3 regions of the Actinorectispora metalli genome follow, and region 1 is predicted to be linked to each of the others. Evidence: riboswitches for the same ligand, from Rfam matches in the RefSeq annotation. Region 1 holds a riboswitch; each other region holds the start of a gene.
What was found. Region 1 has a riboswitch for S-adenosylmethionine ahead of thrC (threonine synthase). Riboswitches for the same ligand answer to the same signal wherever they lie in the genome.
Positions count from the first base shown of each region.

Region 2: it holds a riboswitch for S-adenosylmethionine, as region 1 does, so the genes downstream of both, ACU6XJ_RS20640 (aminotransferase class V-fold PLP-dependent enzyme) here and thrC (threonine synthase) in region 1, are expected to answer to the same signal.
Region 3: it holds a riboswitch for S-adenosylmethionine, as region 1 does, so the genes downstream of both, ACU6XJ_RS06905 (methionine ABC transporter ATP-binding protein) here and thrC (threonine synthase) in region 1, are expected to answer to the same signal.

Region 1 is NZ_JBREYE010000001.1:812,227-814,486, reverse strand. Features, by position in the region: gene thrC (threonine synthase) at 1-1,204, opposite strand, end outside; SAM riboswitch class I at 1,216-1,346, opposite strand; gene holA (DNA polymerase III subunit delta) at 1,455-2,260, shown strand, end outside.
Region 2 is NZ_JBREYE010000002.1:70,883-73,142, reverse strand. Features, by position in the region: gene ACU6XJ_RS20640 (aminotransferase class V-fold PLP-dependent enzyme) at 1-1,206, opposite strand, end outside; SAM riboswitch class IV at 1,237-1,352, opposite strand; gene ACU6XJ_RS20635 (M23 family metallopeptidase) at 1,509-2,201, opposite strand.
Region 3 is NZ_JBREYE010000001.1:1,517,848-1,520,107, forward strand. Features, by position in the region: gene ACU6XJ_RS06900 (methionine ABC transporter permease) at 1-23, opposite strand, end outside; gene ACU6XJ_RS06905 (methionine ABC transporter ATP-binding protein) at 154-1,152, opposite strand; SAM riboswitch class I at 1,304-1,391, opposite strand; gene ACU6XJ_RS06910 (helix-turn-helix transcriptional regulator) at 1,483-2,260, opposite strand, start outside.

The sequences.
Region 1 (2,260 bases):
TGGGGCCGATGCGGTCCTGCAGCGGGTCCAGGGTCTTGAGGCCGTCGCCGGTGATCAACAGGACCGTTTCGGCGTCGGTGTCGATCTGACCGGTTTCGACCAGCTTCTTGAAGGTCGCCACCGTGACGCCGCCTGCGGTTTCGGCGAAGATGCCCTCGGTGCGGGCCAGCAGACGGATGCCCTCGATGACCTCCTCGTCGGAGACGTCCTCGATGGCGCCGCCGGTGCGACGCACGGCATCCAGCACGTAGGGGCCGTCGGCGGGGGCGCCGATCGCCAGCGAGCGTGCGATGGTGTCCGGCCGCACCGGCTGCACCACGTCCTGGCCTGACTTGAACGCCGCCGACACCGGGGAGCAGCCGGTCGCCTGGGCGCCGTAGACCTTGTACGCCCGCTCGTCGACCAAGCCGAGCTGGGTGAACTCGCGGAAGGCCTTGTCCACCTTGGTCAGCTGCGAGCCCGAGGCAATGGGGATCACGACCTGGTCGGGCAGCCGCCAGCCGAGTTGCTCGGCGACCTCGTAGCCCAGTGTCTTGGAGCCTTCCGCATAGTACGGGCGGACGTTGACGTTGACGAACGCCCAGTCTTCGTGTTCCGCCGCGAGTTCGGTGGCGAGGCGGTTCACGTCGTCGTAGTTGCCGTCCACCGCGAGCAGCGCGCCGTCGTACACGGCGGTGGTGAGCACCTTCGCCCGCTCCAGAGAGGACGGGATCAGCACGACCGACTCCCAACCCGCGCGGGCGGCGGCCGCCGCGACCGCGTTGGCCAGGTTGCCGGTCGAGGGACACGCGAGCACCCGGAACCCGAGTTGGCGGGCGGCGCCGAGAGCCACCGCGACCACCCTGTCCTTGAACGAGTGCGTCGGGTTGCCGGTGTCGTCCTTGACCCACAGGTTCTTCACGCCCAGTGTCTGCGCCAAACGGTCGGCTTTCACCAGGCGGGTCAGGCCGGGCTGGGTGTTGGGGTGGGAGTCCACATCGGACGGTACGGGCAGCAGGCCGCGGTAGCGCCAGATGGACCGCGGACCGGCCTCGATGTCCTCGCGGCTGATCTTGCCGAAGTCGTAGGCCACCTCGAGGGGACCGAAGCACTCCGAGCACGCGAACTCGGCGGCAAGGGGAATCTCGTGACCGCACTCCCGACAGGACAGGGCACGGGCCGGACCGAGGTCGAAGGTCGAGTGGGTCTCTAGGACAGTCGTCATCGCGAGGTCTCTCCTCATCTTTCCCGCGCGGCGGGCCGGATTTGGCACCGTGATCGCTGGGCCTCGCGTGAGAAACACGGATTCGTCAGCGCCGGTTGCCGGGGTGTCGTAGGGCCGATCCCTCTACCCCTCTGGATGAGCAATATTCGGTTGTGGCGTTCACGCTACGGCACACCCATATGGATGGCCACCGCCAACAGTCGCATCGGCTTCCACGGGATCCGACCCGCGACGTGAAAGGATGTCCGGCGTGACCGCTCCAACCGTGCGTCAGAGTCAGCTCCAGCTCATTGTCGGCGAGGAAGAGCTGCTGGTGGAGCGCGTGATCGCGGACGCGCTCGGCACCGCCCGGGTGATTGATTCCGCGGCCGAGTTGCGCCGGGTGAAGGTGAGTGACATCACCCCTGCGGAGCTGGCCGAGTTGTTGAGTCCCTCGCTGTTCGCCGAGGGCAGGGTGATCGTGTTGGACGGCGCTCACGAGATCGGCAAGGAGCTGGCAGAGGCGGTGCTGGCCTACAGCAAGAACCCGGCCGACGGGGTCGTGCTGGTCGTGGTGCACTCCGGGGGCGGACGCTCCAAGGCGGCCAAGGATCTGCCGGGCGTGTTGCGCAAGGCGGGAGCCGAGGTCACCGAGTGCCCGAAGGTCACCAAGCAGTCGGATCGGGAGAACTTCGTCCGCAACGAGGTGCGGCGCGCGGGAGGCAAGGTCGAACCGGCCGCGGTCGGCGCGTTGATCGAATCCATCGGATCGGACCTGCGTGAGTTGGCCTCCGCCGCGTCCCAGCTGGTCGCCGACACCGGCGGAAAGGTGGATGAGGCCGCGGTGCGCCGCTACCACCGCGGCCGGGCCGAGGTTACCGGTTTCGTCGTGGCGGAGAAGGCCGTCACCGGCGACCGGGTTGCCGCACTGGAGGCGTTGCGCTGGGCGCTGCAGTCCGGCGTGCCGCATGTGCTCATCGCTGACGCGCTGGCCGATGCGGTCCGCACGATCGGGCGGGTGTCGGCGGTTGGCCGCGCGGACCCCTACCGGCTGTCCAGTGAACTCGGCATGCCGCC
Region 2 (2,260 bases), on a different contig from region 1:
GGTGGTGCCGAGGCCGACGCTGGCGCGCAGGGCCTGGGTGCCGTCGATGCCGTTGCGGCGCAACAGCCTCGCGGTGGCGACGTGGGCGCAGAAGGCGCCGTCGCGGAGGCCGATGCCGTGCTCGGCGGACAGCGCCGCGGCCAGCAGCCCGGGGTCGCTGCCAGCGATGGCGAAGCCGACCACGCCGACGCGGGGGTGGTCTGGGCCGAACAGGTTGAGCTCCACCAACCCGGGGATGGTCGCCAGCCCGGCGCGCAGGCGCTGCACCAACGCCCGCTCGTGGGCGCCGATGGCGTCCCAGCTTGAGAGCACCCGGCAGGCGGTGGCGAGCGCGTGCACGCCCACGACGTTCGGGGAGCCGCCCTCGTGCCGCTCCGCGCCGGGCTGCCAGGACACGGTGAGCGATTCGCCGAGTTCCCCGACGCGGCGGGACGCGCCGCCGCCCGCCAGGTAAGGCGCGGCGGCGCGCAGCCAGTCGGCGCGGCCGACCAGGGCGCCCGCGCCGAACGGCGCGTACAGCTTGTGCCCGGACAGCACCACGTAGTCCACGCCGAGCGCGGCGATGTCGATCGGCCCGTGCGGGGCGAGTTGCGCGGCGTCGAGCACGGTCCTGGCGCCGTGGCGGCGTGCGACGGCGGCGAGTTCGGCGACCGGCAGCAGTTCGCCGGTGACGTTGGAAGCGGCGGTGAGCACGACGAGCCGCGGGCCGACGGGGGCCTCGCACAGGGCGGCGTCGAGCGCGCTCACCGCCGCGGGCGGGGTGGTCGGGGTGCGCAGGCGACGCACCCACGGGCCGCGCCACGGCAGCAGCGCGGCGTGGTGGTCGGTGTCGAAGTGGATCACGGCGGTACCCTTGGGCACGGCCCTGGCCAGCAGGTTCAGCGAATCGGTCGTGTTGCGGGTGAAGACCACCGCGTCCGAGGCGTGGGCGCCGGTGAAGGACCGGAGCACCCCGCGGGCCTGTTCGTAAACCCTGGTGCAGACCTGGGAGGCGAAGCCCGCCCCGCGGTGCACGCTGGCGTACCAGTCGAGCAGTTCGTCCACGGCGTCCTTGACCGGACGCAGACAGGGAGTGCTGGCGGCGTGGTCGAGGTTGGCGTAGCCGATCTGGCCGCCGGTGACCAGCGGCACCCGCAGGTCGGCGCCGACCACCTGGGGCAGCCGGGTCGCCTGGGCGGGGATGGAGTCGACGAGGGCGAATGACACAGGGCGCTCCTGTGATTCCGGGACCTCAGGGGTCCGCGCTTGCCCGTCGCGCTGCTGCGACGGACCAGGTCTTCACCCGGGGCACCCCACCGCGGAAGGAGGGTTGCCGGCCAGCAAACCGGGGTTTGGCACTGGCACTCATGACCTTGCGTGGCAGACGTTAGCCGAGCGCCGCCACGGCGCGGAAGTGATTTCCGCTCACGTCACACACTCGGCGCCATGACATGTCCGGATAACGACAGGCCCCCGCCTGGTGGGGCGGGGGCCTGTCGTGGACTGCGCGGCAGGTTCGCGCGCGGCCTTCAGGAGGTGAAGCGGCCGGGCAGGCTCACGTGTTCGCCGTCGGAGACGTTCTGCAGGCTGCCGGAGTACTGGTTGTCGCCCGCGCGGACCCGCCAGTCGCCGACGACCTGGTTGTCCAGGTCGACGCCCGCGAACTCGCCCATGGCCTCCAGCGCCTCGAAGGACTTGCCTGACCAGTCGCGCTCGGCCGCGGAGACGCCGCCGAGTTGCCAGAGGGTGAAGTGCACGTGGGCGCCGGAGGAGCTTCCGCCGCAGGGCAGTGCGTTGCCGGTGCGGCCCAGCGCGGTTCCGGTGTCGACCTGTTGGCCGTCCTGCACCTGGATGCCCTCCAGGTGGTAGTAGCCGGTGCGCCAGCCGTCGGCGTGGTCGACGGTCACCCACGGCCCGCCATCGCACTGCTGGAGCCGGACGGTGCCGGGCGCGGCGGCCCTGGCCACGCCGTCGGACGGGGAGAAGTCGATGGCGTTCTTGACGCCGGAGGAGCCGTTGTTGGAGTGCACCCCGGCGGAGTAGACCCGCTGGCCGTCGGTGAAGGGCAGGGCCAGTGTCGGCGCGGCCGTGGTCCTGGTGGCGGCTTGGCCGCCGCCGGCGGCGCCCGCGGCGCCCGCACTCTGGAGCACGGCGACCGGGGTGCTCACGACCAGACCGAGGCTCAGCAGCACACCGGCCGCTGTTCTGACTCTGCGCAACATGCGCGCTCCCTTACAGGGGAAGGAGCTGGCGCAGAGGAGCCAAAACGGCCGACTCACGC
Region 3 (2,260 bases), 710 kb from region 1:
GTCCAGTCGAAATGGCTTCTCATGCGATCACCGCAGGCCAACAGTTCCGATGGGCACCGCCGTGAGGGTGGAGGTCTCGGAGGCCGCTGCCGCCTTCGCGGCGTGTGTCGGCGCTTTGGACACCCTCGCCGGCCTCGGCACGATGGTCGGCCGTCATGCCACCCTCCCCGCGGGAATCTCGGAAACGGTCGCGCCCTGCGCGGCCAGCCAGGTCAACACCTCGTCGGCGCGTTCACCGTCCACCCCGATGCGGAACCGGGCGACCGGGGTGTCCGCGATCCGGGTCAGCCCGCCGCCCAACAGCGACAATTGCGCGTCGTGCCTGCTCGCCGCGGTGGGGAGCACACTGCCCACCGCCGCGAAGCCGACCAGCACCACCTCGGCCAGCCGCTGGTGTCGCGGCGTCTGCCCACCCGCGGTGGTCTCGGGCAGCAGGGCGTCGCCGACGCGGCTGCCGGGTGTGGACACCACGTCCAGCAGTGGCCCCTGTTCGACGATGCGACCGTCGTCCAGCACCGCGATGTCGTCGGCGATGCGGCGGACCACGTCCATGTCGTGGGTGACGATCAGGACCGTCACGCCCAGTTCGGTGCGCACCTGGTCGAACAGCTCCAGCACGGAGGCCGTGGTGTCCGGGTCCAGCGCCGAGGTCGGCTCATCTGCCAGCAGCACGGAGGGGTTGGCGGCCAGCGCCCTGGCGACCGCGACGCGCTGACGTTGCCCGCCGGACAGCCGGTCGGGGTGACTGCCCGCCTTGTCGCCGATGCCGACGAGGTCCAGCAGTTCGGCGACGCGGTCGCGACGTTGTCCGCGCGGCAGGCCGGAGGCCTCCAACGGCAGCGCGACATTGCCCGCCGCGGTCCGCTGACGCAGCAGCGAGTCGCCCTGTGGAACGACGCCGATGCGCCTGCGCGCGGCGCGCAGGGCCTTGCCCTGCAGGGCGGCGAGGTCGAGGCCGTCCACGGTGATCGAGCCGGAATCGGCCCGCTCCAGCAGCGCGATGCAGCGGGCGAGGGTGGATTTGCCCGCGCCGCTGGGTCCGACGACGGCGCACACCCGACCGGCGGGGACGCTCAACGTGACATCGTCGAGTGCCGTCACCCGCCCGGCCGGGCCGGGATAGGACTTTCGCAGTTTTTCTACGGTGATCACGAATGCTCCACATGGGCAAGCCGGTTCCCCAGGGAAGCGGCGGGTGTCAAGAGCGCGTTCGGGCGGGGATCGTCAGCGTCGACAGGCACCGGTCGACGCGGTGTGCCTGGCCGCCATCGCGACCTGCGACATCCGCGGGGAGAACACGACTCCTCCATCGTTCCTGGCGTTAGCACCTGCCCGGTGGGTGGTTGCTGCGGCGTCACAGAGCCAGGTCTCTCGGCCGCTCGGGATGGACTGAAGACCAGTACACGTCAGTGAGCCGAACAAAGGCAACTTGATATGCCCTTTACGCCGCCGATCGTTCGGCAAATCACAGCAAATTGACTCTCAAATCGCCCGAAAGTTCTGCCGGTAAAGATCACCGAGCCCGGTTACCGCGGCGATCATCCGTTCCCGCAGCCGCGCGGGCGCCAACACTTCGGCGTCCGGTCCGAGCCGCAGCAGCTCCTTCTCGGCGTGCTCCACCGACTCGATCGGGATCGTCACCCGCGTCCAGCCGTCCCGGTCCGGCACCGCCGTCTCCGCCGCGGCCCGGACCACGGCGGGGCCGAGCAGGAACAGAAAGCCCATGCCGCGTTCGGTCAGCAACACGACGGCCTGGTCTGTGAACAGTGCGGCTTCAAACCGCCGCGACCACTCCGACCAGAACCCCGCGAGGTCGAACCCGGTGGGCCGATCGAACCGCTCGCCGTGGTGGAGGTCGAAGATCCGCGCGACGCGGTAGGTGCGGATGTGCTCCCCGCCCCGCGCGACCAGGTACCAGCGGCCTGCCTTGAGCACCACGCCCAGCGGCTCCAACTCCCGCTCGACCGGCGGTGACCGGTCCCACCGCTGATAGCGCACGATGATCCGCCGCTGGTGCCAGACCGCGTCGGCGACCTGTTCCAGGCACGGCGTCCGCTCCGCGTCCCGACCCCAGGCCTGCGCGTCCAGGTGGAACCGCTGGCTGACGGTGGCATCGCGCAGTTCGGCGGGCAGCGCCGCGAGCAGCTTGAGCTGCGCGACCGCCAGCACCGAACCGAGCCCCAGCTGGGCGGCGGCCCCGGGCATCCCAGCGAACTGCAAGCTGCGGGCCTCGTCCGCGCTCAGCCCGGTGAGCCTGGTG